Adhaeribacter arboris: one gene and its partner. The protein of the gene in region 1 interacts with the protein of each later gene in a pairwise test. Links are inferred from orthologs where the notes say so. Each region holds a gene or a part of one and is shown on either strand. Other genes may lie near its edges. The genes, in order: ftsZ and rlmN.

What was found.
Region 2: the proteins of ftsZ (region 1) and rlmN interact in binary tests that used the Escherichia coli proteins (3 or more experiments, as listed by UniProt). The link is inferred for Adhaeribacter arboris from one-to-one orthologs.

The regions. Positions count from the first base shown.
Region 1 is NZ_PYFT01000001.1:283,553-298,951, forward strand. The notes cover bases 124-3,089. They hold ftsZ (cell division protein FtsZ), read left to right. Parts: upstream 124-814; coding sequence 815-2,365; downstream 2,366-3,089. Other genes in these bases: ftsA (cell division protein FtsA), read left to right, coding at 124-790; AHMF7605_RS01220 (sll1863 family stress response protein), read right to left, coding at 2,584-2,883. Also shown: more of ftsA, read left to right, coding at 1-123; AHMF7605_RS01225 (amino acid permease), read left to right, coding at 3,293-4,867; AHMF7605_RS01230 (hypothetical protein), read right to left, coding at 5,196-5,555; AHMF7605_RS01235 (organic hydroperoxide resistance protein), read left to right, coding at 5,812-6,228; sucC (ADP-forming succinate--CoA ligase subunit beta), read right to left, coding at 6,338-7,528; AHMF7605_RS01245 (glycoside hydrolase family 113), read right to left, coding at 7,634-8,749; AHMF7605_RS01250 (ABC transporter ATP-binding protein), read left to right, coding at 8,987-9,640; AHMF7605_RS01255 (hypothetical protein), read left to right, coding at 10,259-11,050; AHMF7605_RS01260 (RecQ family ATP-dependent DNA helicase), read left to right, coding at 11,217-13,133; AHMF7605_RS01265 (hypothetical protein), read right to left, coding at 13,166-13,666; AHMF7605_RS01270 (hypothetical protein), read left to right, coding at 14,014-14,904; pncA (bifunctional nicotinamidase/pyrazinamidase), read right to left, coding at 15,255-15,399. UniProt on the Escherichia coli protein: Essential cell division protein that forms a contractile ring structure (Z ring) at the future cell division site. The regulation of the ring assembly controls the timing and the location of cell division.
Region 2 is NZ_PYFT01000001.1:3,875,931-3,891,322, reverse strand. The notes cover bases 9,396-12,354. They hold rlmN (23S rRNA (adenine(2503)-C(2))-methyltransferase RlmN), read left to right. Parts: upstream 9,396-10,323; coding sequence 10,324-11,385; downstream 11,386-12,354. Other genes in these bases: AHMF7605_RS16000 (LVIVD repeat-containing protein), read right to left, coding at 11,705-12,354; AHMF7605_RS16010 (acyl-CoA thioesterase), read left to right, coding at 9,713-10,138; mnmD (tRNA (5-methylaminomethyl-2-thiouridine)(34)-methyltransferase MnmD), read right to left, coding at 9,396-9,521. Also shown: AHMF7605_RS16080 (efflux RND transporter periplasmic adaptor subunit), read left to right, coding at 1-421; AHMF7605_RS29770 (hypothetical protein), read left to right, coding at 491-655; AHMF7605_RS16075 (DUF3616 domain-containing protein), read left to right, coding at 754-1,845; AHMF7605_RS16070 (GNAT family N-acetyltransferase), read left to right, coding at 1,861-2,316; AHMF7605_RS16065 (class I SAM-dependent methyltransferase), read right to left, coding at 2,336-3,067; AHMF7605_RS16060 (hypothetical protein), read left to right, coding at 3,322-3,597; AHMF7605_RS16055 (hypothetical protein), read left to right, coding at 3,830-4,015; AHMF7605_RS16050 (hypothetical protein), read left to right, coding at 4,165-4,680; AHMF7605_RS16045 (hypothetical protein), read right to left, coding at 4,768-4,956; AHMF7605_RS16040 (HTTM domain-containing protein), read right to left, coding at 5,077-6,573; AHMF7605_RS16035 (hypothetical protein), read right to left, coding at 6,674-7,159; AHMF7605_RS16025 (thiol-disulfide oxidoreductase DCC family protein), read left to right, coding at 7,437-7,841; AHMF7605_RS29485 (hypothetical protein), read left to right, coding at 8,015-8,218; AHMF7605_RS16020 (hypothetical protein), read right to left, coding at 8,464-8,721; more of mnmD, read right to left, coding at 8,841-9,395; more of AHMF7605_RS16000, read right to left, coding at 12,355-13,024; AHMF7605_RS15995 (T9SS type A sorting domain-containing protein), read right to left, coding at 13,406-15,392.

The DNA of each region.
Region 1 (15,399 bases):
TCTGGAAATCGATAACCTGATTTTAGAACCATTAGCTTCGTGTATGTCGGTGTTGAGCGACGAAGAAAAAGAAGCCGGTGTAGCTCTGGTAGATATTGGCGGTGGTACAACTGACCTGGCTATTTTTAAAGACAATATTATCCGCCACGCAGCAGTTCTTCCATTTGGTGGTAATATAGTTACCACGGATATTAAGCAAGGCTGCATGGTGATGCAAAACCAAGCCGAGCAATTAAAAGTACGGTTCGGCAAAGCCATTGCCGACGAAGCTTCGGATAACGAGATTGTGTCGATTCCGGGATTACGGGACCGGACCCCCAAAGAAATTTCCATTAAAAATCTTGCTTATATTATTGAAGCAAGAATGGAAGAAATTATTGAACTTGTTTATTCCGAAATTGTTAGAAGCGGATACGCCAATAACCTGGCGGCCGGTATCGTGATAACTGGGGGAGGCTCGCAATTACAAAACTTAGTACAGCTGGTAGAATACTTAACCGGCCTGGATGCCCGTATTGGCTACCCAAATGAGCATCTAGGTAAAAGTAAAATCGACGCTGTAAAAAGTCCGATGTATGCTACCTCTGTTGGGTTAGTATTAGCGGGTTACCAAGCCTTGGATGAACGTTTAAATCGTTACACCGAAATTGCCGCCCGTACTTCCGAAAACCGGGTAAACGAACGGGTAGCGAAACCTGCTGCTTCGGGCGGCAGTGACTTTTTCAGGAAAATAATAGACCGGACTAAAGGTTTATTAATCGACGATTTTGACGATAAGCAGAATTATTAAGATTTTATTAAAGGAGAGTTATATATGAGTTTTTCATCCTATAAGTTTGATATACCTACGCAAAGCAAATCTATCATTAAAGTTATTGGTGTTGGTGGGGGAGGTAGTAATGCCGTAAACCACATGTGTGGTCAAGGCATTAAAGATGTAGAATTTGTGGTATGTAATACCGACGCACAGGCTCTGAAAAGCAGCAATGTACCCAATAAACTGCAAATCGGCGTTGATTTAACCGAAGGTTTAGGAGCCGGCGCAAATCCGGAACGCGGTAAGCAAGCAGCCATTGAAAGCCGGGAGCAAATCCGGGAATTGTTAGGTAATGATACCAAAATGGTATTTATTACCGCTGGCATGGGCGGTGGTACCGGTACCGGAGCCGCTCCCGTAATTGCTAAAATTGCGAAAGAACTCGATATTTTAACGGTAGGTATTGTTACCGCTCCTTTTATATTTGAAGGTAAGAAAAAACGGGACGCGGCCGAAAGAGGAATCAAAGATTTAAGCGAGAATTGCGATACCGTTTTAGTAATTCTGAACGATAAACTGCGGGAAATTTTCGGGAATTTACCTATCCGGCAAGCTTTTGCCAAAGCCGATAATGTTTTAACCACGGCGGCTAAAAGTATTGCCGAAATTATTACGGTTACTTCGGAAGTTAACGTTGACTTTGAAGACGTTAAAACGGTAATGAAGGATTCCGGAGCTGCCGTAATGGGTTCTGCTACTACCGAAGGCGAAAATCGCGCTTTACGAGCGGCAGAAGAAGCTTTATCGTCGCCGTTGTTAAACAACACGGATATTCATGGGGCGCAAAAAATATTGCTTTCTATCATGTCCGGCGATCAGGCGGAGTTGGAAATGGATGAATTAACCGAAATTACGGAATACATCCAGGAAAAAGCTGGAGAAGAAGCCGAAGTAATTTTTGGTCACGGGATTGATTCGGAGTTAGGACAAAGTATTCGGGTAACCGTAATTGCTACCGGTTTTGCCCGGGAAGCAGTAACGATTAACCACAATCAAGTAAAAAAAAACAATTCTTTTCCGGAAACTGACCCCCAAATTAATATTTTCGACACCGATAAACAAGTAGTGACAAAGGAGGAGGCCGTACCCGTTCGTGCGGCTGCCCCGGTACGGGTACCCGTGCAGGACGCAGCGCCAACCCCGACCCCGGTTCCAGTAGTTTCTACACCCAATCCAACGGCTGCTCCGGTACCAACGCCTCCCCGGGTTCCTGCGGAACCCGCTAAGATTGTTTTCGACTTAGAATCGCAGCATGAGGTGTTTGCTCCCGAAGAAACAGGCGAAAGTTTTGCTAACGCACCCGCCGAAGAAGACTTGAATGATTTGCAGCAAAAATCACTGGAACGCCGGGAACGTTTACGCCGGTTAAGCAGTGAAATTACCAACGAAGCTATAAAGGAAAAACTAGAGGTTCCGGCTTACTTGCGTCGGAATGTGGCGCTGGAAAATGTACCACATTCTTCTAACCGTAATATTTCCCGCTTTAATTTAAGCGACGACAATGATATTTTAGGCGATAACAAGTTTTTACATGATAATGTCGACTAAAATTTACCAGGCATAAAACAGAAACGCCGAACATAATATTGTTCGGCGTTTCTGTTTTATGCCTGGTAGGATAGCGAATAGGAAGACTCTAAATTATCTCTGCTTATTATGTAAAAGGAACAATTTTTTAAAAATAAGGGAAAAACGGCTTTAATCAAAAGCTACAAGGCGGTTATTTTGAAGGAAAATCGTAATGATTAGCAGAAATAATATATTATCTAGTCTAACATATTCCGGATCTCATCTTTTAGATTTTGTAAACCATTTTTAATGTCCGTCCAAGTGTTAGAAGTTTCATCTTGGGTAGTTCCTAATTTTTGCGCCAATAAAGCGCGTTTTTTTTCTAATCCGGCGATATGCTCGTGGTAGGTGTGGTTTGAATCAGCGGTAGTAGCGTGGGCTCGGCCTTGTAAAACTTTGATTTTGCTGTCCAACTCTTCTAAACTCTGCTCAATTTCGGCCCGGCTCAAATGTGCTGGTGCCCGCATGTGGTCTGGTTTTAACGGGTAGTGATCCATAGTAAGTATTCGTTAATATAAGTTTAATGTACAATGCTGCGTATATACTAGCGTACCGGTTTGTACTTAAAAAAATAAAAAAGATATAATTTAAAAAAATTGCTGAGCCTTATTTTTAAAATTTACTTGTACGAAGGAGGAACAGCAGCAATTTTATTTGGAGTCCAGATGCGATTAGGCAAATTATTAAGTTAAGTTTGTATTGTTTACGCTGGTTAAATCTAATAGATTAAAATGTTTTCTGGTGTTTATTCAACAAATTGCAGAATTTCTTTAATTTAAGGTCGTATTATTTTTAAATTTTTAGGCTTTAGATATTATTTAGTTACTTAGGTGATTTTTGAATAAATCTGGAGTGTTCCTTACATTTTTACTAAAAGTTCAGTGTTCCAAAATTTAAGACAAACGAATGGCATCTAATTTATTCGCTAAAAAATCAATTAATAAATTAATTCAGGAGTCAGAAGGCGGAGGGGGTGATGGCCACGGACATACCCTAAAACGTACCTTATCGGCTACTAATTTAATTTTGCTGGGCATTGGAGCCATTATCGGTACCGGTATATTTGTTCTTACCGGGAGTGCAGCTGCCCAATTTGCGGGTCCGGGCTTAGTTATTTCCTTTATTGTGGCAGGTATTGCTTGTGCGTTTGCCGGCTTATGCTACGCCGAATTTGCCTCTATGATTCCGATTGCTGGATCGGCCTATACGTATGGCTACGCTACTTTAGGAGAATTGATTGCCTGGATTATAGGTTGGGATTTGATTCTGGAATATATGTTTGGAGCCGCCACCGTAGCCGTGGGTTGGAGTGGTTACGTGGTGAGTTTTCTTCGGGATTTAAACATTAATATTGCGCCGGAATGGTGGAATGCACCCGGGATTTCCTTAGTCCAGGATCCTAAAACAAATGCCTGGGTACAGGTTACCGACCAACTTACGCAGCAATTTACTTCGCAAGGAATTGATATTGCTACTTTACCCCATGCTACGGGTGTCTTTAATTTAGTAGCAGCCAGCGCTATTATTTTAATAACGGTTATTCTGGTGATTGGTATTCAAGAATCGGCCCGGTTTAATAATTTGATAGTATTCATGAAATTATTTGTGGTGCTAACTTTTATTTTGGCGGGTGGTTATTATCTTCTTCGCAATCCGGAAGTGGCCGCTCAGAACTGGACCCCGTTTATACCCGATAACACCGGCGAGTTTGGTCATTATGGTTGGAGTGGCATTATGCGGGCAGCCGGGGTAATTTTCTTTGCCTATATTGGTTTTGATGCCGTAAGTACCGCTGCTCAGGAAGCTAAAAACCCGCAGCGCGACATGCCAGTGGGTATTTTAGGTTCTTTAGTAATTTGTACCATTCTTTACATTTTGGTATCCGGCATTTTAACCGGTTTGGTAGATTATCGCCAATTAAACGTAGCCGAGCCTATTGCTATTGGTATTGAAGTGACGGGTTATTCTGTTCTCCGCGATTTAATTAAAATTGGCGCTATTGCTGGTTTAAGTTCCGTAATGCTAGTGATGTTGTTGGGGCAGCCCCGTATTTTCTATTCCATGTCGCGCGATGGATTGATTCCGTCTATTTTTGGGAAAGTGCATCCTAAATTTCAAACCCCTTATATTAGCTCTATTCTGATTGGAGTTATTTGTGCGATTACCGCTGGTGCTTTGCCCATTGCTCAGTTAGGAGAAATGACTTCTATTGGTACTTTACTGGCATTTGTAATTGTTTGCGGCGGCGTATGGTACATGCGCGTGCACGAACCGGAGCGGGCCCGGCCTTTCCGGACTCCTTGGGTTCCTTTAGTACCTATTTTGGGTATGTTGGTTTGTTTTGCTATGATGGCCAGTTTAAATATTCATACTTGGTACCGGTTAATAGGTTGGCTGCTCGTGGGCTTAGTAGTATACTTCACTTATAGCCGGAAGAACAGTAAACTAAATAAAACACCAGTGGTTCACAGTGGTAAATAATTAAACTTATTCATCTAATAAAAAAGAGAAGCTTTGTTATAGAAAGCTTCTCTTTTTATTTGTGTCAGGTCTTTCAAAATAGTGTTTCTCAAGAAGAAATTTTAAGCAAAAGCTAATTCAATGGGGTACAGCAACGGAAACTATCTTTCAGATAAACTATTTCACATACATTTAAAAGGTACCAACCTCTGCTAAATCATTTGTATCAGCTTTGAAATAAATGGTTATTAGTAAGGCTATCAATAGTCCCGCAATAAACATTATTATTTAGTTGTTTGATTAAATCTATTGACCTAATACTTGTGTCTTTTTACTTGCAATTTATCTGTTAATAGACTAATTCGCCTTCCACTCCTTTATACGAAGCGGCAATTGCCTTAACCAATTCCACTCCTTTAGCCGTTAAAGTTCCGTTTTCGTCGCTTAGGTTAGCTTCCGCTAATTGATTTAATCCAGTAGTACCAATGGAATTACGGTTTTTAAAAACCGTATCGCGGAACAAAGTGGTTACCTCGTGGTCACCTACTCCATTTACCCGGACTGGATTTAATAATTTTAATATAGTTTTAATGGTTTCTAGCATGGCCGGATGGTCCTGAAGCTGGTGGCGGCTGGTAATTTCCTGCTCAAAAGAGGTTTCGTTAAAGGAATCTTCTTGCGGAATTAATCTTAAGGCGTCTATACTCATCGTTTTACGTTTTATTAAATATTTTATGGTTATTACTTCGTTCTGCTTTATACCAGTTACAAGTAAAATAGTTCTTTTCAATTGCGTTTTGTCCTGTAATTACAATGGCTTATTCTACAGGCTACCTACTAAAATTTTTCAAAAAAACTGACTCTTGTAAAATAAATTTTGAAAATAAGCGGCTAGTTTCTCAACAAAGTTGCTTAAAACCTGTTAAATAAACTCTTAAAACTATCTTTCAATTAAATTAAGAACTATGAAAACCTTGTATACAGCCGAGGTATCGGCTACCGGAGGCCGCAGCGGTCATGTAAAATCATCGGATGGAATTATTGACTTAGACGTAAATGTGCCCGAGGGCTTGGGAGGTAAGAAAGGCAGTAGCAACCCGGAACAACTGTTTGCGGCCGGTTACGCTTCGTGTTTCCAGAGCGCCGTTTTATTGGTAGCGGGCAAGCAAAATATCCGCTTAGACCCGGCTTCTACTGTAACCGCTCACGTTAGCTTATTGCAAGTGGATAACGAGAAATACGGATTGGGTGTGAAGTTAGTAGTAGATTTAAAGGGAGTAGAGCACGAGCAAGCAGTGGAGATAGTAAATAAGGCGCACGAGGTATGTCCGTACTCGGTAGGTACCCGGGGTAATATTAACGTACAACTAGAAGTTGTGTAAATTTTTAAAATAAGTAAAAGTAAAAAGCGCCGCTCCGTTATGGGTGACGCTTTTTGCTTTTACTTGGCAGAAAATAATAGTAATAATAAATTAAGGTAAGAAGCACTTATTAAGCTAACACTTCTTTCACGCGTTCCGCAGCATCCTTTAATAGAACCGCCGAGAAAACTTTTAAACCCGATTCATCAATAATACGGGCGCCTTCTTCGGCGTTAGTGCCTTGTAAACGCACAATAATCGGAACCTGAATATCGCCAATATTTTTATAAGCCTCTACCACTCCGTTTGCCACTCTATCGCAACGAACAATACCACCAAAAATATTAATTAAAATGGCCTTTACGTTCGGGTCTTTCAAAATAATCCGGAAACCCGCTTCTACGGTTTGGGCATTGGCTCCACCCCCTACGTCCAGGAAGTTAGCCGGCTCACCACCCGATAATTTAATAATATCCATGGTGGCCATTGCCAGACCTGCTCCGTTTACCATGCAGCCTACGTTACCATCTAACTTTACGTAATTTAAGTTACTGGCACTGGCTTCTACTTCCAAAGGATCTTCTTCGTTATAGTCGCGCAGATCTTCAAAAGCCCGGTGGCGATAAAGAGCATTATCATCCAGGTTTACTTTGGCATCTACGGCCAGTATTTTATTATCGGAGGTTTTTAATACCGGGTTAATTTCAAACTGAGATGCATCGGTATCCAGATAAGCTTTGTAAAGCGCGGTAATAAACTTAACCATTTCTTTAAAGGCTTCCCCTTCCAGACCAAAAGCAAAAGCTACTTTACGCGCCTGAAATGGCTGCAAACCTACGGCCGGGTCAATCCATTCTTTAATTATTTTTTCCGGGTGATTTTCGGCAACTTCTTCAATGTCCATCCCGCCTTCGGTGCTAGCCATAATTACGTTCTGACCTTTCGCCCGATCGAGTAGAATACTCATGTAAAATTCTTTCGGCTCCGAAGGACCGGGATAATACACATCCTGCGCAACAAGAATTTTATGTACTACTTTACCTTCCGGACCCGTTTGCGGGGTTACCAGAGTCATACCTAATATTTGCGAAGAAAGCTCACGTACCTGGTCCAGGTTTTTGGCCAATTTAACCCCACCGCCTTTGCCGCGTCCGCCCGCGTGAATCTGCGCTTTGATAACATGCCAACCCGTACCGGTTTCGGCTGTCAGGCGTTTTGCGGCTTCAACGGCTTGGTCGGGATTGCGGGCAATAATACCTTCCTGTACCCGTACACCATAACTTTTTAAGATTTCTTTTCCCTGATATTCGTGTATGTTCATGTTAGGAGCATTTCGTATGGCACGAAAGTAAACGATTATCTTATTATTTCAAATTTTTATTAGACGTTAGTCTAGGTCGATAGTCCATAGTCCACGGTCTACTGATTATCTACTATGGTCTGTGGACCGTGGACTATGGACTATCGTTAGTCCGTACCAGGCAGCTAAAATCTTTTCGGCGGGTTTGTGTTGGGGCGTAAAATCGCGGTGGTCGCGGCCGTTAGCGCGTACTTGCGGGTACCATTTCCAGATAAAAGTTCCCCCAAACCAGGGTTGCTGCCAGAAGGTTTGAAAAAGAGCTTCGTAACAGTTAGCCTGAGTTTGATAAGACTCATATTGTTCCGCCGATATTCCGCGTTCCGGCCACTTCCAAGGCTCAATGGCAGCATCGGGAGTGCTTTTGTAACCAACTTCCGTAAATACCACGGGCTTCTGGTATTTTGTTGCTATTTTCTCTAAATCATTTAAATAAGGTTTCCAACCAGCCCGCAGTTCGGTTAAGCTAGGATTGTTTTTTTTGGTGAGCGGAAAATAACCTTGTACCCCAATAAAATCGAGGGCATCCCAGAATTTAACTTTTTCGTATTCCAGGTACCAGTTAGCCGCATAGGTGAGCTGGCCGTGGTAAACTTGCCGGACATCGCGAATTAACTGTCGCCATTCTTTTTCGCGGGTAACGGCGGCTTTCATTAACTCCGTACCAATACACAAAGCTTCCATCTGGTTTTCTTCGGCTATTTGGGCATAGTGTAAAATAAAAGCAGAGTAATTTTTAAACCAAGCTTGCCAGTCTGCTTCGCTGGTCATTTCTATATCGCCGAGCCACTTAGCTGGCTCCCGGTCCATCAACCAAATATGCGGCTTAAGCAAAGTTTTGATGCCGGCTTGTTTGGCTAAGCGGGTAGTATAAATTAATCCCTGGTCACTTTCGCCCCAAAAGATTTTACTAACGTGCGTATTAATATGTAATTCTGGGGTATTATACTTGCGCTGCCAGCCAAAAGGCGTTTGCGCTATCCATTGAATATTTTGCGGTTGAAGAGCCATTATTTGGACTAAAGTAACAGAATCGCCGGCTACCCAATTTACACCCCGAAAGGCAATCTTATTTTTAAAAGCGGAAGTAGAATTACTATTTGGCGACACCCGGAAGCAGACATGTAGTACGGCCATGCTGGATAAAATAAGAAGAAGCGCCAGGAATGATCTTCCGGTTGTCATATTTTATTAGTTATTATTACTCCAGAAACCTAAATTATTAAATTTAGAATTTTCCGCTAATATTTTCTGAGAAGATGTATAAGGTTTTGAGTGAGTAAATTTGCAAGTACAGAACTATTTTTTTAGGCTGATATATTTCAGAATGCATACCCAGACTTACTAAATTGTAAATTATGGCAACTTTTATCTAGATTTGCCGATAACTACTCTTCGAGAGACACTAAAAATTTAACCTGCTTGCTGCACGCCACCAATATTCATAAAGCTTACGGAGCTCTGCCCGTTTTGAAAGGTATTACGCTCCAGATTGCGAAAGGAGAAATTGTTTCTATTGTTGGTTCATCGGGAGCCGGTAAAAGTACCTTGTTGCATATTTTAGGTACCCTGGATTCCGCCGATCAAGGCGAAGTATACTTTAATGGGAACGCCGTTAATAAATACCGGAGTGTGGAACTGGCCCGTTTCCGGAATCAGCACATTGGGTTTATTTTTCAGTTTCATAATTTGTTGCCGGAGTTTACTGCCGTCGAGAATGTGTGTTTACCCGGTTTTTTAGCTGGCCGCCCCGAAGAAGAAGTGGCAACTCGTGCCAGAGAATTACTTAAAATGTTGAACCTGGGTCACCGGTTTGAGCATAAGCCCTCCGAAATGTCGGGCGGAGAGCAGCAACGTACGGCAGTTGCGCGGGCTTTAATTAACGCCCCGGAAATTATTTTTGCGGATGAGCCCAGCGGGAATTTAGATTCGGAAAATGCGAAGGAGCTTCACGAGATTTTCTTCCGCTTGCGCCGCGAGCTGCACCAAACTTTTGTTATTGTTACCCACAACGAACACTTGGCCGAAATGGCCGACCGTAAATTGGTAATGAAAGATGGGTATCTTTTGAATTAATCATGGTTCAGGCTGATCATTTTAACTAGAGAACTGGTTCCTTTTTTGCCTGATTAATCTATTGCTAAAAAATTTAGCTAATTGTTGAGTAAGTAGTCAGCTATATATACCTAACATTTTTTTTCCTGAAATCAAAGCTTTCCAAATATACCGCTAATTTCCTGATTTCTACTTTTGGGTTTTGCTAGTTAAAGGCCTCATTTTAATTCGATTACTTAAATTTCCGCTTTTACTAAAACCAAATCTAAGGTAAAGTTGGAACATAAAACGGAAGCAAAGGTCTAAAAACAATTTATTCGGGTGTTCGAAGGTATGCCAAAAAGGGGAAGGCTATATTTTGGCAGTAGTAAAATGCATATTATCAAGTAAATACGAAATTGAAACCTTATTATTTTAAAAGAGTAGAAAAGCTTCCCTGCTTGCAGGTAAATACTACTTTTAAAGTGTATAAGCAATGCTTATTCAGCTGATCTTTAGAGGTAAAAATAAGCTGGAAAATTGCTAAAAACTTTTTTGTAACGTATTGATAATCAGGAAGAATAATTTGCCTTTTTTATTAGCATAATGGCACCAAATACTAATGAGATATGTTTTCAATTTGAACATAAAAACAAAGAAATGAATCAGGAAATCAAAGAAGACAAGCTAGTTAAGAAATCGCGAATTGAGAGTTACGATATCGCGAAATCAGACGAAACCATGCACCTGGCCATCGACCTTGCGAAGTTTATTAAAGAGAATAAATTGTATCAGAATATTCAAGGCAAGGAATACGTGAACGTAGAAGGATGGCAATACGCTGGTTCCCGATTGGGTATTCTGCCGGTGGTAGAGCACGTGATTAACGTGAGTACCGATACCGAACTAAAGTATCAGGCGAAAGTTAATTTGCTTAATTTACGTACGGAACAAATAGTGGGGGCTGGTTTTGCCATTTGCTCTAATAAAGAACAAGGTAAAAAGTATTACCAGGAATTTGCCATTGCCTCCATGGCGCAAACCCGGGCCATTGGTAAAGCTTACCGTAATATTTTGGCCTGGATTATTCGGGCAGCTGGCTACGAACCAACTCCCGCCGAAGAAATGGATTATACGGGAAACACCCAGGATGCGCCTCGCGTAGAGCAGCCGCAAGCAGTAGCCGAAACTAAAGCAATGAAAGCTGTTCCGGCCGAAGCGGAAAAGCATGAAGCTGCGCCGGCACCCGCTGCCTCATCGGTGAAATATGCTTCGGCCAAGCAAAAAGAAGAAATTATTCGTTTGCTGAACAATCCAGTGATTACCCGGCAGGAGAAAACCAAAATGTTGCTGAACATAAATAAACTGGATGAAGAACGAGCTACGCAAGCTATCGCGAAACTGAAAAAAGTAATTGAAGATCGCGAAGAAGAACAAAACGCAGCTGCCTAAGTATTCTTCCTATCTTTACTCTTAATCGTTAAAGCCCGGCCTAAAAAGAGCTGGGCTCTTTTTATTTAAAAATTAACTCAACTTTCCTAAATAATACCCATCTTTTTTCCTATCACTCCATTTTTCATTTTTTATTGAGTAATTTTGGCTTCCAAAATAATTTTCCTTGGAGCCGAATATTCACCAAATTTTACAGCAATACTGGCAGTACAGCGCTTTCCGGCCCTTACAGGAAGATATTATTCAATCTGTTTTAGCAGGAAGCGATACTTTAGCTTTATTACCTACGGGTGGCGGTAAATCCATTTGTTTTCAGGTGCCGGCTCTGGCAAAACCGGGTATTTGCCTGGTTATCTCCCCGCTCATTGCGCTCATGAAAGACCAGGTAGAGCAGTTGCAGAAAAGGAATATTGCCGCCGTAGCCATCCATTCTGGTTTAAGCAAGCACGAAATAGATATTATCTTAGATAATTGCGTTTTCGGACAGATAAAATTCTTGTACGTATCGCCGGAGCGCCTGCAAACCAGTATTTTCCGGGAGCGGGTAAAACGAATGTCGGTTTCTTTACTGGCCGTTGACGAAGCGCACTGTATTTCGCAGTGGGGCTACAATTTCCGGCCGTCCTACCTGCAAATTGCCGAACTGCGAAGTTTACTGCCTAATATACCGGTACTGGCTCTTACGGCTACGGCTACCGAGGTAGTGAAGCAGGATATTCAGGATAAACTATTATTTCAGAAAGCCAGGGTATTTCAACAGAGCTTTGCGCGGGCTAATTTGTCGTATTCTTGTTTGCCCACCGAAGATAAGCACGGCCGGTTATTAGGTATTTTGCAAAAAGTGCCGGGTAGCGCAGTGGTATACGTTAGAAGTCGCCGGCAAACCGGAGAAACGGCTAAGTGGTTGCAAGCCCGGGGTATTTCAACGGGAATTTACCATGCCGGTTTATCTTTTGCCGACCGCACTAAGTTTCAGCAGCAATGGATAGAAAATAAAATTCGGGTAATTATTGCCACCAACGCTTTTGGGATGGGCATTGACAAACCGGATGTACGGCTGGTAATACACTTAGATTTACCCGAAACGTTAGAAGCCTACTACCAGGAAGCGGGTAGGGCAGGTCGGGATGGGCGCTACTCGTACGCTACTATTTTGCTGGGGCCAGCCGATGCCGAGGATTTACGCAACAAAGTAGCCGAAGCGCACCCACCCATTGAAACCCTGAAACGGGTATACCAAGCTTTGGCTAATTATTACCAGATTGCCGTAGGAAGCGGCGAGTTTACTTCTTTTGATTTTCAGATAGAGGATTTTACCCGCACGTATAAATTAAAAGCCTTAGAGGTGCATCATGCCATCCGGAAGTTGGAAACCGAAGGATTACTGCAGCTGAACGAAGCGTATTACGCTCCATCAAAGCTGTATTTTGCCGTTAATCACGAAGAATTATATAAATTTCAGGTAGCGCACCACGAATTTGATCTTTTGCTGAAAACCTTACTGCGGATTTACGGCGGTAATGTATATACCAGTTTTGTGAAAATTAACGAACGCCAGATTGCCGGTTACATGCGAACCACCGAAGCGGCCGTTCGGAAAGCCTTGGAGTACCTGAACCAAAGGAATATTGTAGAATACGAACCACAACGGGAAGCGCCCCAGTTATTGTTTACCACTCCCCGTTACGATGCCGCCAACTTACCGCTCGATAAATTTAAATTAACGCAGTTCCGGAAAACGGCCTTGCAAAAAGCCGAAGCCGTTATAAACTACTTGGAAACGACCAGCCGGTGCCGTACTCAATTGTTACTCCGGTATTTTGGGGAAATTACCGATGAATTATGCCGGGTTTGCGATTTTTGCCTGACCCGGAAAAAAGAACAGCGGCAAGAAGACAACCAAAAATTTCTGCAAGAGCAAATAGTTACGCATCTTACCCAGCAACCGCTGCACCCCAAAGCCTTAGTAAATCTCTTTGAGCCAAAATTTGCTGCTGAGTTAACCAACCTCATCCGCGATATGTTAGAAAAGGGCCAATTAAAATACAATAGCCAAAGTAAATTGCAACTGGTGAAAAGCTAACTGATTAGTGCGATACTACCCGAAGCATAAAGTTACGGTAAGATAGAAATAGAATCTGCATCCGTAAAATCTACTATTTCAATTTTTAAATCCCGGGCTAAAAAGTGTAATTTATTTAAAACGGCTTCTTTTTCTGAGGCCTGAATTAAATGGATTTTATTTTCTTCGGAAAATTTTAAATAACCGTTGTACACTCTAGAAGAGAACGTAGTAGAAGTAGCGGTAGAGTATAAAGTACGGCTTACCTTACTGGATTGAATAAAGGCATATTCTATTAAATCGTAAGAATGAATACGGCTTTGTTTATAACCTAAAATCCATAAGTATTGCTTAAATGTTTTATCCCGTACATTTATTTCCAAACCATAATGGGTAGTAAAAACTATTAAAAGCAAAAAAAGAATACTTACCCCGAATAAAAAATAATAAGTGGGTAGTAAACCAATACTAAAAATTAACAGGCCCACTGTTATGAATCCCGTAGTACCAGAAAAATAACTAACCGTTTTGTAACCGTAAATTTTAGGGTGCATGATTCTGGTTATGGAATAAATAATTGCTATGTTTTAAGTTTTATAATTAAGTAGTGGTAAGCACTATCCTCCTAAAATATAGCAATTAGCGTGATGTCCAGCAAATTAGATAGGAAATTTTTTAAGAATATTCTTATAACAGGGGGATTAAAGATTAAATAATTCTACCTGCATCCAGATGGGGAAAGATAATGGATAACAGATTTTAAGTTCTACTAGAATAAATAAAAAAATTAAAATGCAAGGCAACCATTAGGCATTTTGTTACGACCTGTAAGTAGTTCAGCACTTTCGCGCTAAAAAATTTAACTATTTACTTACTGATTTAAAACAAAATGGTTACTGCTATGAAACATTTATTCCGAAACAGCTTTCGTTTTCTGCTTCCCGCCTTGCTTCTGTTTGCCTTTAGTTGCGACGATGACAAAGACGACAATAATGTAACCCCTCCGCCAGCCCCAACTGAGCAGGTAAAGCTGCAAACCAGTTCTTCTCTGGGTAGCTATCTGGTCGATAAAGATGGCCGGACTTTGTACTACTTTTCGAATGATGCCAATGGCCAAAATAATTGCCCCGGCGGCTGCGAAGCCGTTTGGCCTTACTTTTTCGTCGAAAATTTAACAGATGATATGATCGGTGATGGCTTGGATAAAGCTGATTTTGCTACCATTACCGCCGCAAACGGTAAAAAACAATTAACCTACAAAACCTGGCCTTTATATTATTATGCTCCTGCTGTAAACGGAACTAATACTTTGGAAGCTCCTAACCAAACCACCGGCGAAGGAGTAGGCGGCGTATGGTTTGTTGCCAAACCTGATTATACTATTATGCTGGTAAATGCCCAACTGGTAGGCAACGATGGTAAAAACTATAAATCGGATTATACCGAAGGCGAAGGTAAGACCATTTACTTTACGGATGGTAAAGGTCTAACTCTCTACGGATTTAAGCCAGATAAATTCAACAAGAATAATTATACGAAACCAGATTTTTCTAACAATTCCGTATGGCCCATCTACGAAACCGATAAAGTTGTTGTGCCTTCTACCTTAGATAAAACCTTGTTTAGTTCAATAGATGTATTTGGTAAAAAACAGCTTACTTATAAAGGCTGGCCTTTGTATTACTTTGGCCCGGATGGTACTGTTAGAGGATCTAATAAAGGGGTAAGTGTGCCCAATCCAGGAGTATGGCCGGTTATTCTGAAAGATATTGCTGCCGCTCCACCACAATAGTTTTAATTACAATTCTGTTTTCATTTTTTTACTTTAAACAACTAATTAATGCTTATTGGGTACAAGCCCGGCTTGTACCCGATTTGTTTTTGTAGATAAGTAAAATGGCATAAATTATAAGTACTTCGACGAAATTAGTTTAGACTATAATTTGCTATAAATTCCTAATTCTTTAAAGCTTACTAAGTACAAACCAATAAGTTTTGTCGGATGTATACCAAGCAGAAACCATATTTATAAACTCTTACTCGGGATAGCAGAGGTATCGATTAGAATAGAGAACATCATTTTTCTTGAATGTACTTAGTCGAGCAACAAGCAACTAATAACGAACAACTACTTAAATATTTCTACAACAGGGCGCCGCTCTGAATAATTTTGCCGCCTTTGTTATGAATATCTGCTTTCGCTTTCTTGAATCCTTCCGGACTTATTGGGCGGGTAGCATCTTCAATTAAATAGGTTTTAAATCCTTCTTCTAAGGAATCTAGTAGA
Region 2 (15,392 bases), 3.6 Mb from region 1 along the record:
AGGTATGAACCTGAACTTAACCATTGGCGCTATTGAAGACCGTACCTTTAAAGCCAAACTGGAGTACATTGCGCCCAAAGGAGTTACCGAAGAAGGCGCCATTAAATTTCAGGTACGCGCCAAAGTATTGTTAGACCCCAAAGACTTTATCCGGGCCGGTTACAGCGCGAATGCCGATATTGTGCTCGACCAGAAAGAAAACGTATTGGCTCTAAAAGAAAGCTTATTGCAATTTGGCAAAGGTAAGGATAGTACTTACGTGGAAATAGAAACCGGTCCGCAACAATTCAAAAAGCAACTGGTTAAAACCGGCATTTCGGATGGTATTAACATTGAAGTTGTTTCGGGTGTTTCGAAGGATAACAAAATAAAAGTAAAGGAGCCGGAAGCCCCGGAAAAGACCGAAAAAAAGAATAGTTAAGCGTACTCAAAGTAGTATTGCTTAAGATAAGAGAAAAGTAAAGAACAAAATACAACCAAGCCGCTAACTGTGCTGGAATACCAGGTGCCGCTAGAAAATTTGTCGGCCGGTATTGATATGTTGGAAGCGCATATTGGCATTGAATTCATCCGGCTGCAGTTTGTGAAAAAATTAAGCGTACTTCTTAGTTTTAAAACGGAAAAGCTCCTGCCAGCAGGAGCTTTTCCGTTTTAAATGTTTTATAATTTTTAAGTTATTAGATTTGAAGCCAATTTGCTTCAAATACAAAACCCACAATTTGGGCAAAAAACATTTTTAATTAAAGTACGGCTATGAAAAAAAGTACAGTAACCTTGCAATTTAATCCGGAGCTAAGTTTAAATGCCGACGGCAAACACGTACGCGAAGGATTGTCTACAATATTACGGACTGGTGATTACCTGTGGGTGAGTTGCGATGAACGCTGTACTCTGGAACGCCTGAAAAAAATAAACGAAGATACTTTTGGCGAGCATCATTCTTTTGATTTGAGTCAGTTCCTGAAACTACCCGCAGGTACCAATAACGAAATTGATATCGAAGGCATCGCGTCAGAAGAACATTACTTGTGGTTAGTGGGCTCGCACAGTTTAGCCCGGCGCAAACCTAAAAAAAGCCAGGATTCGGACGACCAGATTAAACGCTTGGCTAAACTCAAAACCGATCCTAACCGCTATTTACTCGCCCGTATTCCTTTAATCCGCCATAAAAATACCGGCGAAATTAGTTTAGCCAAGCATTCGACGCATCCGTACGAACATCAATTTATGTTAACGGCAGCTCAGTTAATCGGTAATCACGCGGGATCTAACCAATTGCTGGAAGCACTTACCCATGACATCCACGTGCAGGATTTTCTGAAAATTCCCGGTAAAGATAATGGCTTTGATATTGAAGGTTTGGCCGTACACGGCGAACGCATTTTTATTGGTTTGCGCGGACCCGTATTGCGGGGCTGGGCTATTATTTTCGAAGTGGCCGTGCAGGATACGCACGAAGGTTATTTTGAGTTAAAACCTGTTGGGCCAAAAGGAGAGCTGTATATAAAACATTTTTTGCACCTGGAAGGCATGGGAATCCGGGAATTAAGTGTATCCGGCGAGGATCTTTTAATTTTGGCTGGCCCTTCTATGGATTTGGACGGAACCATTGCCTTGTACCGTTGGCCTCAGGCTTTACGGCAAACCGGCCAGACCATAACGCATCGCAAAGATTTAATGCGTTTGTTTGAGGTGCCTCACGGCAGTAGTGATACAACTGGTCAGGACAAAGCCGAAGGGTTAACGGTTTACGACCCGCACCACGCCATTATTGTTTTTGATAGCCCAACGGAAGAGCGGAAAGTAAATGAAAATGATGTGCTGGCAGATTTGTACGCGTTTTAAGTTAAGTAAAAAATTATGCTTCAGATTGATTCTTATACTCCAACTGACAGGAGCAGTTTCCGGGCGTTGAACCACGAATGGATTACTAAGTATTTCACGCTCGAAGACATTGATAATCAAATTTTAAATAATCCGGAGAGTTATATTCTGGCCAAAGGCGGGGCTATTTTAATGGCTCGGTACGAGGGACAGACGGTAGGCACCTGTGCCTTGTTAAAAATGAACGATACGGAGTACGAGCTGGGTAAAATGGCGGTTACGCCAACTATGCAAGGAAAAAAGATAGGCCAGCAACTAGTAGCTGCTGCCATTGACAAAGCCCGGGAAATGGGAGCAAAAAAACTGATTTTATTAAGTCATCGCTCGTTGGTTCCGGCTTTGCACGTATATCAGAAAATGGGTTTCCGGCAAGTTCCCTGCACCCCCAGCGAATACAAACGCGCTGATATTCAGATGGAGCTGGATTTATAAAATATTTAAAGGTAAGGCTTTACTTTTTGCCTACCCGTTGAAACAAGATAATACCATTATGGTAGGTAATATGGCCATTGCGGTAAGTTTTTACATCCAGTAAAACCTGGTATTTATTTGCGCTGGTTTCTATAAAATCGTAGGTAGCCTGGCGCGGATCCGGCCAATTAGTGTCGTCTACTAAAATCAGGCAGTTATCCGAAAAGTAAGGTTCGGCTACTTGCAAGCCTTTCAGTTGGTCCTCGTATTTGTGGTCGCCGTCGTAAATATAAAAGCCGATATTGGTGGTATGGAGCCGGTTAAAATACTCCAGGTAATCCATATCGAAAAAATGGTGGTTGGTACTTTTAAGGGCGTTGAACCGTTTCAGGAAAGCTTCGCGCGGGCCGCCAAACTGCGAAAAATTATCTACGCCAATACAGGTTTTGGTAGGATTATGCGCCACTCCCGATAAAAAAGTAAAACCATTCCAGACCCCTACATTCACGAACGCTTCGCCGGGTTTCATTTCGGCCACCCCCCGGTTAATCATGGCACCTACGGCAAACGTAGACATGCGCGGGATTTTGCAGACCGTTTTTAGTCTTTCTTTCATTTCGGCGTGATTTTCGGGCAGTACCGTATTAAGTACATCCAACGAAAGGCCGAACTTAGGTAAGGTACGCTTTAAAGTACCAAAACCAATAGGCTGTTTAGTGGTAGGTTTGATAAAACGGAACGAAATATTTTTTACAAAATCGGCGTACGTCATGGTAAGGTTAACCTGGAAAATAAGCTGGCAATTTAGCAATTGTTTTTTAATGCGACAGCAACTTGGCTATTTACCGCAACCCGATTAAACTAGGTAAGTAAAAATATTACTTATTAGACTACATAAATAAAGTTGAACGATTATGTAACAAAACGAGCTGTTTTCCGATAAAATCATTCCGGCTAATCTTTTAAAACCAATTATAGATAAAACGGATAGCCATAAATTTACACTCAACTTTAAATTTTACAACTATGGAAAATAACACAAATAATGTAAATCAGCCTTCAGATAGCGCCAATGTAAATAACATTTTAGGTAATGCTACTTCTTACTTAAAAAACATTGATTTTAATAAAGTACCCGATCAACTAAAGCAATTTGGTACTGTTGCAGCTAGCAAAGTAAAGGGCTTAAGCACTACCCAAAAAGTAGTAGGTGGAGCGCTGCTAGTATTAGGTGCTGCGTATCTTTCCAGACGTTCTGGTCTGAACTTCCGGAACGTAATTCACTCTACCCGTACATACTAATAAAACAAATATCGAAACGCTTGGTATTTAAAATGCCAGGCGTTTTTGTTTTTATACTGTTTTAAAAATAACTTTTTTTATAAAAAGATTTACTGCTCTGCCCGTGTCGGATAAGCTAATCACCATTTTAGCTACGAATTTTTAAATCGTTTTTTGCTTCTAACAACTTGCATTTTATAACTTTACCAAGTGCGTATCGTTCATTAAATCGGTATACAACGCTAGAAGATACATGGAAGAAACCTTGCGCCATATTATAGGTCCGGACTCTAATGCAATAAATGGGTGGCAAATGAGTATCCGGGGTATACTAGTATTTTGTTTAGCAATAGCTATGGTGCGCCTCGGGTATCACCTAATTTTTAGTAAGAATGCTACTTTTGATATTGTGCTGAGGATTATTCTAGGAATTGGTTAAGGCTTAAAACCCTGACTTTGAATTCAAAAAGCAGATTGAGGCTGTACAGATACTGTATAGTTTATTATTTAAAAATTTACGGCTTTATTTATAATAAACGTAAAAGGTATATTCTACTCCGTACTTCTTACGCATAACCAAAAGAAACTATGAAAACCAGATTAAAAAAACAAAAGCATAAAAACCGCAGCCAGAATAGCATTTGGCAGGCATTGGGTAGTGGCTTAGCTGGCGCAGTTGCTGTAACGCTTATTCATGAAACAGCCCGACGTTTTATTCCTAACGCTCCCCGAATGGATGTATTGGGTATGCGTGCCATTGCGAAAGGCATGTATAAAATGGATGAGCAACCGCCCGAAGCAAACCAATTGTTTAATTTGTCGATTGTAGGAGATTTAGTTTCCAATACCTTGTATTACGCCTTAGGCGCGAACGGTCAGCAACCATGGGTGAAAGGTGTATTGTTAGGTTCCCTGGCGGGTATTGGAGGAGTAGTTTTGCCCGGCCCAATGGGTTTGGGCGAAGAACCAAGTGGACGCACTCCCCAAACAAAAGCCATGACCGTAGCCTGGTACCTTTTAGGTGGCCTGGTTACCGCAGCCACGGCTCAGGCCATTAGCAGTGTTAATAGAAAGCACCGTTTACCCGATGACTGGGCAATGTAAAGCAAAATAAAAGCGAAGAATCTGGTTTTATAGCCCGGGTTCTTCGCTCCAAGTAGATTTAATAAAATGTAAATTTATAAATTCGCTTTATTTGCTTTTACTAGCACCGCGTCCGGAGCCACTTTTCTTGCCGCCGTGATCTTGTTTGTTTACAGTTGCCCAGGCTCGTTTTTCTGCTTCTTCTTCGCTAATTCCTCGTTTTTCATAGCTCTCCTCAATGTGTTCTGCCCGCCTCTTTTGTTTATCGGTGTAGGCTGATTTATCTCCTCTTGGCATAGTTTTATTTTTAAGTAAGTGGAACGTATAAGATTACTAAGTATCTCTAATATACGTAGCTATTCAAAAACCGATTACATCTGGATTTTGGAAGATTACCTTAAAACTCGCATTTACTAATTACGGCCGGCAAATGCACAGCACTTCGCGCTTAGGTTTTACGGGTTGGTAATTGGGTAAGGTACGTTCTTTCATGTAAATAACCCGCAGTTCTTGCACTCTATCTTCCGGATGATGAGCTTCGTTCCAGATGCGAAGACGATAATGACAAAAATAAGGCCGCATAAAAGTATTATTTACGAATAAAAAGTTTTCTCCGTATTTGCGCCAACGGTCGTTTTTAAATAAAGCCACTACCGATTCTGGTTTTCTTTCCGTTTCTGGTTGACCATTCCGGTTTAGGTCGATTCGTTTGTTAGTGGCAGTTACGCCTTCCAGAATATACCAGCCATCATCTTTAAAAACTTCGGGCGCAAACATTCCCCAATGTTGATCTACCCGCAGTAGCATACCAGGCCAACGAGCGTTGGTGGGAAGTGACCGATTTATTTGAGGTACATCGGCCAGGTTCCACCAGATTACATAAAGCAAAATGGAGATAACTAATCCTTCTTTTATAGCGATTAATCCTTCTTTGCCAGCACTAGAAAACGGCCAGTTAAATCGTACCTGAATCGGGCTCGGAATTTTAAAAGAAAACCGCCGCAAATGGTAACCTAAATTTTGAATGTATGGTAATACCTTCGCATCGAACCAATTCATGGCCGGCGCAGGTAATAAACCCAGGAAGGAAACCAGATTAATCAGGTAAAATAATCCTACGAAAAGGGTAATACTAATGCCTAAATGAAAGCCCGTTAAAACACCTACTACCAAAATCCGGAAAAAAGAGGTATAAACCGGTATCAGCAAAACAAAAGGTAGATATAGCTCGATGTGGTACGTGGTGAGCGTTAAAAATTGGAGTAAGTCGGAGTAAGGATAAATAAGTTTACCTCCCGGCATTAATACTTGGTCCAGACTAAGAGCATAGTACAATGCTGTACCGGTAGTGTGCCATTCGGGGGAGTTTTTAAGTAAAGCGGTACACACGTAAACCAGCATAATCTGCACCACAAACGCCGCCGAAGCGGCACCAAAATGTAATTTATCTGGATGCGGATTGTTAGCTCTTTGGGCATCCAGGCTATAAAATCGACCCCAAGGTAAAAAAATAGCCCAAAATAAAATCATGCGCAGCAAGTCATCGCCGGCTTGTCCAATAAGTAAATTACGATTCTGCAGAGATAATAGTAAAAACCAGGAAATTATAGTTACTAAACGGGTACGATAACCAATCAACAATAAAAAAGCAAACAGGGCGGCTATTAAAAACAACACCGCCTGTACTTGCCACAAACCGCTAATGGTATGAAGCGAGATAAAATAAGGATCCCAGATATTCTGAAAAAGCACATACAGCGGCAAAACACCCATATTGGCATAATGGGCTTCCAAGTCGGTGGCGCGTATTCCTAAATCAAGTAATAAAACAAATCCAACGCCAATGCGCATAAGAGCGAGCGCTCGGACATCTACCGTAAAAACTTTTTTTAAATAAAGTAAAAGATAGTGCATGTAAGAGAAGACTGATTTGCTTCAATACTTAAAAAGAAAAAAGGCAAAAACCAAAGTGGTTTATGCCTTTCCTTGCTTTCGCAGATTTATTTATTATAAATTAATTGCCGGTTGTAGAACCACTTGTAGTGGTGCCGCCAGAAGTAGTACCTCCTGCAGTAGTGCCTCCGGTTGTAGTTCCAGCAGTAGTTCCACCAGCTGTAGTACCGCTGGTAGTTCCAGAAGTGGTACCAGCAGTAGTTCCACCGGCAGTAGTACCAGATGTGGTGCCACTTGTAGTACCGGAAGTAGTGCCACTAGTTGTTCCGGTTGTGGTAGTACCACTGGTTGTACCAGAAGTAGTTGTACCATCAGTAGTACCGCTGGTAGTTCCAGCAGTAGTTCCTCCAGCTGTGGTGCCAGTAGTGCTACCATCGGTAGTGCCGCTGGTTGTGCCGGAAGTGGTACCAGAAGTAGTTCCGGTAGCATCATCGGTGGTAGAAGTACCGGTTGAAGTACCTGAGTCGGTGTTAGTGCTTGAGCAAGAAGTAAAGGTGGTTGTTGCTACAAAAGCTGCTGCTAAAATGCTTAAATACGTCTTTTTCATAGTTTTACTTTAACTAATGTTATAATTTTTAGTAGTAAATATAATTTTATTAGTTGCCTGCTATACGTTTGGTATTCTTTTAAGGTTAACAATTCATAAAAAAAAATTGTACTCAGGCTAACTAAACCATTAATACTGGTTTTATTTAAAAGGTAACCCTCATAGAAACTAAGATACGAGGGTAAAGTAAATTTTGTTAAACTTAATAACTGGTAACCTGCTTTATACAAACCAGAAAAATTTATATTCGTAAGCAAAACCAGCTAAATTAAAGAATATGCCTGCTTACCCACCTGCCATTATCTTGTTCGATGGCGTTTGTAATTTATGCAATGGATTTGTGCAATTTGTTATTCGGCACGACCACCAAAGCTACTTTCGATTTGCAGCATTGCAGTCGGAAGTTGGGCGTGAGATTTTGCAGCAAGTTCAGTTCCATAACTATGCGCTTGATACGGTAGTTTTAGTCGAGGGCAGCACCTATTATACCCGTTCTACCGCGGCGTTACGTATTTTGCGCCATTTAAACGGGGGGTGGTCATTACTTTACGCGGCTATTATTTTGCCTGCTTTTATACGCGATCTTCTATACGTAGGTCTGGCCAAGAACCGGTACCGATGGTTTGGGAAACAGGAAAGTTGCTTAGTACCCACGCCCGAATTAAAGCTTCGGTTTTTATAAACTATCTTTTCTCTGCTTTATTTAAAGTTTGCCAAAGCTATATCATAATCTCACTTAAAATGTCTTTTCCTTTTGTTTATGATATAAAGAGACTTTAGGTAGTTAATTATTCGATAGCAGCCGATTTCTTAACGGTTGTTTTACTGGTTTTTGCTTTAGGTTCGGCCTTTGTTTTGCCAGCAGCCGACTTTTTAGCGGTGGGAGCTGTTTCCACTGATTTGGCAGTAGTGCTGGTTTTAGTACTACTTGTTTTTTGGGGAGCGGGTGTTTTGCGAGTAGGAGTATTTTTAGTCGTATTCGGGGTTATTTTGTCTATTAACTCTTCGGCCGTTTGGGTAACTTTTTTACCATTTTGGTTACTGCCTCCGGTAAAATAGATTCTGAATCTTTTTGGTTTTTTTTAGTGCTTGGCATAGCTTTATTTTGTTGAATGATACCTCTATAACTAGAACAATTTTAATTAGATGGATAAACGGTTGTATAGAAATATGGTTGTTTCAAAGGATAAAATAATAAGCTTCCGGTAAAAACCAACAAGTCGCGTTTCAGCAGAAAATTATAAGGTTATAACTTTCCGTAAAATAGCTTTTTATTTTTTAACTCAGGGCTTTTTATCCGTTGATCATTCTTTGTCGGGTTGCGCTTCTTGTCCGGAAGAAGCTTTTTCTTTCAGTGCGGTTTCGCCTCCATTGTATATTTTTAAGATAGCCGGAGTTAACGCACCTGCCAAATTACTGCCTTTCTTCTCTAACGATTTAATGATTTTTTTTGTGCTCTTGCGGACTAAATCAGCAATGGCATCGGCGATTAGATCAGAAACTTTATTTTTACCTTTTTTCTTCTTATTTCCTTTCTGCGGTTTATTTTTATTCTTAGACATAGTTATGTTTTTTTAGGTGAAATGCCAGGACGAGCGGGTAACAGGTATACGTTAATTTCTCGTATCAAACGGATAGTAGTGGTACAAGTTTTAGAGTTATTAGAAGCTGGAAACTTGTTTTAAGAAAAGTTATTTTTTAAAGCCCGGGTCATTTCGCGTTTTCCGGCGGGACCAGCTAATGCTTCTACGGTAAAGCCAGCGGCTTTTAAACTGCGTTTAAAACTGCCCTTCGCGCAATAACTTACCAGGCAACCATTAGTTTTTAAGGCAGCATATAGTTTTTTAAAAATTTCATCTGTCCAGAGGTCGGGCTGCTTTTCGGGAGCAAAAGCATCGAAATAAATAATTGTATAACGGTTAGGTGGCAAAAGGTAGGGCCGCAGGTCGGCTTCCGATTTTAAAAGGGTAAAATCGGGGGTAATAATTACAGGTTCGTTCCAGGGAGAAGTATGTAATACGGGTAAAAAATGTAATAAGGGAACATTAAAGATAAATTGCTCAAAATGCATTTGTTTTATCAAATCCGGCGCTAAGGGATACTTTTCCAGGGTATGGTAATAAACTTTTTTAGAATTTAGCAACGTTTGCTCTAAAGTAAGTAAGGCATTTAAACCCGTACCAAAACCTACTTCCAGAATGCTTACTTCCGATTGGTTTTGCCAGGCATATTCTAAACCGGCCCGGATAAATACGTGCATCGATTCCTGTAAAGCCCCGTTTATAGAATGATAATGCTCGTTTAATTCTGGTACGTATAAGGTAACAGAACCATCTTTCGTGAGCCGGATCTCTGTTTTCATGGAGTTAGTGATAGGTTGCAAGTTACAGGTTATCTATTATGAGTTTTAAGTTGTGTAGCTACAATAAAAGGCGCTTGGTTCTTACTCAAATTAGTTTTACTGGATAATTTTCAATCGTTAAACCTCAATTAACTATCTGCTTTTTCAGCCTGCAACTTATAACTTGCAACCTGCAACTTGCAACTAACACCATGGCCAGAATAAAAATTGATTTACCCCCTACGTACTCCTTTTTAACCGAAATAAAGGTACGGGTTTCGGACATTAACTACGGCGGACATCTGGGAAACGATGCTTTATTAAGTATTCTGCACGATGCCCGGCTACAATACCTGCAATCAATGGGTTATTCTGAATTAGCAATTGGCGGCAGTTTTTTAATTATGGCCGATGTAGCCATTGAATATAAAGGCGAAGGTTTCCTAGGCGATACGCTTATCGTGCAAATAGCTCCTCGTGACTTTACAAAATACGGCTTTGATTTAATATACCACGTAACGAACCAAAATAGTAAACCTATCGCGTACGCTAAAACTGGTATGCTGTGCTTTAACTATACTACCCGTAAGGTAATGTCGGTATCGACGGAAGTACGAGCTAGAATGGAAGTTTTCTAATTGCTGGCAAGGGAGTTTCTGTTTATATTTTAGTTTAACCGAAAACAAATTTGCGCCTGCAACTATTGGCTTCCGGGTTTTGTTTGGCTTATATATCGGGTAAAAGCGTTTGGTTGGATAGTTGTTTTAAATTGGCAATTACAACCTTTTGAGTAAAAGCCTGATATATTTTATATTTTTGTAGCATGATAACCACGAGTAAAAAGAACGATATCCGTAAACTTTCGCTGGACGAACTTAAAAATTGGTTTACCGAAAACGGCGAAAAACCTTTTCGGGCCAAACAAGTGTACGAATGGCTTTGGAAGCATGCTGCCCGGTCGTTTAGTGAGATGAACAATATCTCGTTGCCTCTGCGCGAAAAATTAGATGCTTATTTTGCCATTAATACGGTGCGGGTAGCTAAACAACAGCGCAGCAAGGATGGTACTATTAAATCTGCTTTTCAATTGTATGATGGTAATATAGTTGAGGGCGTTTTAATACCGCACGACGAGCGGAAAACCGCTTGCGTATCGAGCCAGGTTGGTTGCTCGTTAACCTGTAAATTTTGCGCTACCGGCTACATGGAGCGTAAACGTAATCTGGAGGCCGCCGAAATTTACGATCAGGTAGTATTAATTAATCAACAGAGTTTGGATGCATACGGTATTCCATTAACGAATATTGTATTTATGGGTATGGGTGAACCATTACTCAATTATGCCAACGTAATGAAAGCTGTTGACCGGATTACTTCATCGGCAGATGGTTTGAATATGGCTGCCCGGCGGATAACCGTAAGTACCGCGGGGATTGCCAAAATGATCAAAAAAATGGCCGATGATGATATTAAAGCTAATTTAGCTTTGTCCTTACACGCGGCTAACGATACAAAACGCAACGAAATAATGCCGATAAACGAAACCAATTCGCTGGCTGCGTTAACGGAAGCGCTTCAATATTATCATCAAGTTACCGGCCGGAAAGTTACTTACGAGTATATCGTGTTCGAAAACTTTAACGATACCTTAGCAGATGCCGAAGAATTATATCGCTTTACGAAAGTCATTCCGTGTAAAGTAAATATTATCGAATACAATCCTATTGCAGCGGCCTTGTTTAAAAATACCGACGACGACCATTTATCTAAGTTTGTGTATTATCTGGCCGATAGAGGTGTACAAGTGAATGTGCGCCGCAGTCGGGGTAAAGATATAGATGCTGCCTGCGGGCAATTAGCTACTAAAGAAGAACAAGCAGTTTAATTTAGAATTCTCTAGCTTTATATAAAAGGAAACGCCTGGTAATTTTACCAGGCGCTTTCATTTGAACAGTGAACAAGTAAAGCAAAATCTTTATAAATCTGAAATCTAACTTCTGAGGTTTTCTGTACTTCTGAGTGGATGCAAAGATATTAAATTGACGCAATAAAAAACAAATATTTATAAATAATTTATAATTAAATTGTTAATTTATTATTAAATGTTTAGTATTTATTTGTAATTGATTAAAACTAATTATCGTCAATTTAGGCCTTTTGTTTACATTAGTAGCAGTATTTTAGGAATACAAAGCTTTAAATAATTATTTTTTTACTACTGAAATCTTGCTCAAAAACTTTAAATTTTTTGGGTCAGAATACTCGTATTGCCGGAAACCATCTTCGCCTACAACCAGCAAATTTTTGCCTAAAGGAACTACATCAAAAGCATGCCAATCTTTCAGATAACTTAATTGATTTGCGGTTATTTTATCTGGGTTACTAGCATCAAACACTTTCAAGCCGTAACTGCCTTCACAAATAAATAGCGTGCTTTTATCAATACCCAGTCCGTGGGGGTTTTGCATTGGATACGTTTTCCGGATTTGAGGCATTGCCGTATTACTTATATCTACTACATCTAATTGGTTGGTATTTGTGCTGCCGCACCAATTGGTAGTGTTGGTGCGTAAGGTAACGTAGGCGTAATTCCCTTCTACTACCACGGGGTCGCAAGCTTTTAGATGCGAGTAGCTACCAAGATAAGTAGGAATAGCAGGGTTTGCCAGACTATAAATAAGCATACCAGCGTTTGAACCAATAAATAACTTATTTTGATACGGGAAAATAGTCTCAATGCCACCGCCCAAAATGACCGGAGTTCCCTTCTGTGGATTACCGGGATCGGCTAGGTTAAAAATATCCATTTTACTGGAACCTACTGTATAGAGGTAATTACCATTAATGGTAAATCGAGCCATAGAGCCTCCTTGCCCTGTGGAACCGCTGGTGTAGTTAGATTTTACATTATTGTTCAGGAAGTTTACCGCACCATCGTTCACTAATACATTGTTATTTGGCACTATCTCATCACACTTGCGCTTTTCCGTTATTACTCTCTCCTTATAATCAATTATCAAACCTTTACTTGGATCAAGGGGTATTATAGCTCCCGAAGAGGAAAAGATTGGGGCAGGTTCAAAAACATTTTCTATGTGTTTTTTAAGTTTTACGGTAATAGGGTTACTAAAATCAAAAACTACTAAATCAGAAGCAGCATCGGCGTACAGCACCTGGTTCCGGACAGCCATATCTACATTACCGGGTATAGAAATAAAGCTACTATTTTGCGGTTTGCTGGGGTTACTGTTATCAATTACATGGATGCCTCTGTTTACCTCATTCACTAAAATATAGTCACCTATGGCGTAAATTTTGCCTGTATTTTGGAGCGGTTCAGCCGGCCGGGAACCAATTGTCGCCAACAATTCAGCCCGGGTTTGGTAAACAGGTTCGTATACTTTGTACGTGTAAGTGCCTTCGCATTGGTCGGTACAACCAGCTAAGAGCCAAGTAGCCAGAATAAACAAACCATATATAGTAGGTTGGCTAAAAATCAGGGAAAGTAGATAACGTTTCAACATCTGCAGAAAATTACAATAATACAAAAGGAGTAAGGCGCCTTAACTGATCAACAACAATGGTTCAATAATCCGTAACCAGTAGTAAAAAAAGATAATCCTGTATACATCCATTTTCAGGATAATAGTAGCATGGTAAACCAGCTTGACTAAGAACTTAATGATTGAATTATGGTAATTCAGGATTTTTACAAAAAACAGGTTTTCAGATAAATGACCCATCTGAAGATGGTTTGGTTGCAAGCTTAAAAGAATAAATTTTGCCCTAAATAGTTAGTTGTTTTCGTGGTTTGCAGTATGTCCTATAATTCAGGATTTAAGCCAAAAAAGAAAAGCCGCCCATCAGATTCATGATGAGCGGCTTTTCTTTTTGGTTTAGGTAATTTACTTTAATACAAACGGCGTGCGAATAACTCCATTGGGGGTAATTACTTGTAAAATCATGTATCCGCGGGGTAAATGTGCCACCGATACAGTTAAATTTAAATTTTTAGTAGAGCTTACAACTTGTTCTTGTCCTACTCTACGGCCAGCGGCATCGTAAAAAGTTATAGCTATTTGTCCAGGTCCGATGTTGCTGCCTTTTAACTTTAAATAATTGGTTGCAGGATTTGGATAAGCCGTAAGAGCCGTAATAGGTTTTAACTCTTCTAATAATTCTTCACTTATAGTCTGACCATCCGCAGCTACGGAAGCACAACTGCCAGCAGCTACTACAACTGTGTATCCTCCTGCTTTTGTGGCAGTATAAGTTTTACCAGTAGCATTAGCAATAGGTTCCCCATTATAATACCATTGATTACCCGTATCACTGCTGGAAGTAAATACATTTTCATTTACGGTAATAGATGGTTTGGCTGGGCTTACGCAGAAAGAACGTTCCACTGCTGGGGCAGCTTCAAAATCCTCGTTACCGGGTTGAGTGGCTTTCACTTTAACTTCACCCGGGCCCGTAACTACTAATGTATTTCCTTCTATAACGGCCGGACCGGAAACTACTGCTAAATTTACGGTTAAACCGGATGAAGCAGTGGCGGTGATAGTTAAAGGGTTGCTTTGTTCTGTCATGCTTTCTATAACAGGCATATTGATCATTTGGGATGCTTTTGCCGATAGCATTGCAATTCGGGTACGGCCTTTTCCTGCAATAGAAGTGAAGTATCCACCTAATAACAGGCGATTATCGGGCAGAAGAGCCAAAGTATTTACTTCCCGATTAGTGCCAATATTACTTTTTACCCGCGGATCAAAAGTAGGATCCAGGTTGCCATTAGCTTTTAACCGGGCCACACGGTTCCTAACCACGCCATCCACCTCGGTAAACATACCACCTACCATTATCCGGCCATCCGAACGGAGTAATACAGTATAAATGGCATTATTAATACCGGTTTTAGTATTAAAAGTAGCATCCAGGGAGCCATCAGTATTTAAACGGGCAATATTTTTCTTACTCTCCCCATTAAAATTAGAAAATAATCCGGCAAAGATGATTTTACCATCGGGTTGCTGTACCAGAGCTTTCACGGCACCATCCGGACCAGTACCGGAATAAAAATCTGCATCCAGATGCCCATCCGAAGAAAGACGAGCGAGGTATTTGCGGTTGCTATTATTTACCTTGGTAAAAGTACCACCTATCACAATTTTACCGTCAGCATCCACTAGGATAGCGGTTACAGCATTATTTATTCCGGTAGCAAACGTGAAGCTTTCGTCCAGAGAGCCATCAGCATTTAAGCGCGCAATCCGGGACCGGGTTTGATTATTTACCTTCGTGAAATTGCCACCAATTAAAATACGGCCGTCGGGTTGTACAGCCACTGCTTCAATTACCGCATCTATCTGGGGAGAAAATGTGTTATCCAAGCTACCGTTAGCATTATATCGGGCAAGGTAAGTATAACTGCTGTCGTCGTTAACGGCAATAAAATTACCAGCTACTATTACTTTACCATCCGCTTGTAAAGCCAAAGCATTCACAAAATCATTAGGTCCTTTGCCAGCATTAAAAGATCTATCTAAAGTACCGTTCGAGTTTAACCGGGCCACAAAATTACGAGAGAATCCCGTTACCGTAGCAAAGTTGCCCCCAATAAGTACTTTCCCATCCGGTTGAATTAACATGGTTTTTACTTTACTGCGATTACCTTTAGCGATGTTGTACTGCGTATTCAGTTTTCCCACCGAAGTTACCTGCACTATATTCTGGCATTCTACATCGGAATAAGAAGTAAAGCTGCCAGCCGCTGCAATGCTGCCATCCGGAAATAAAGCCAACGTAACGATTTTACCATCAGCCCCGGTACCTGGATTAAAGCTCCCATCTATGGTACCATCCGGGTTTAACCGGGCAATATGCTGGCTGGAA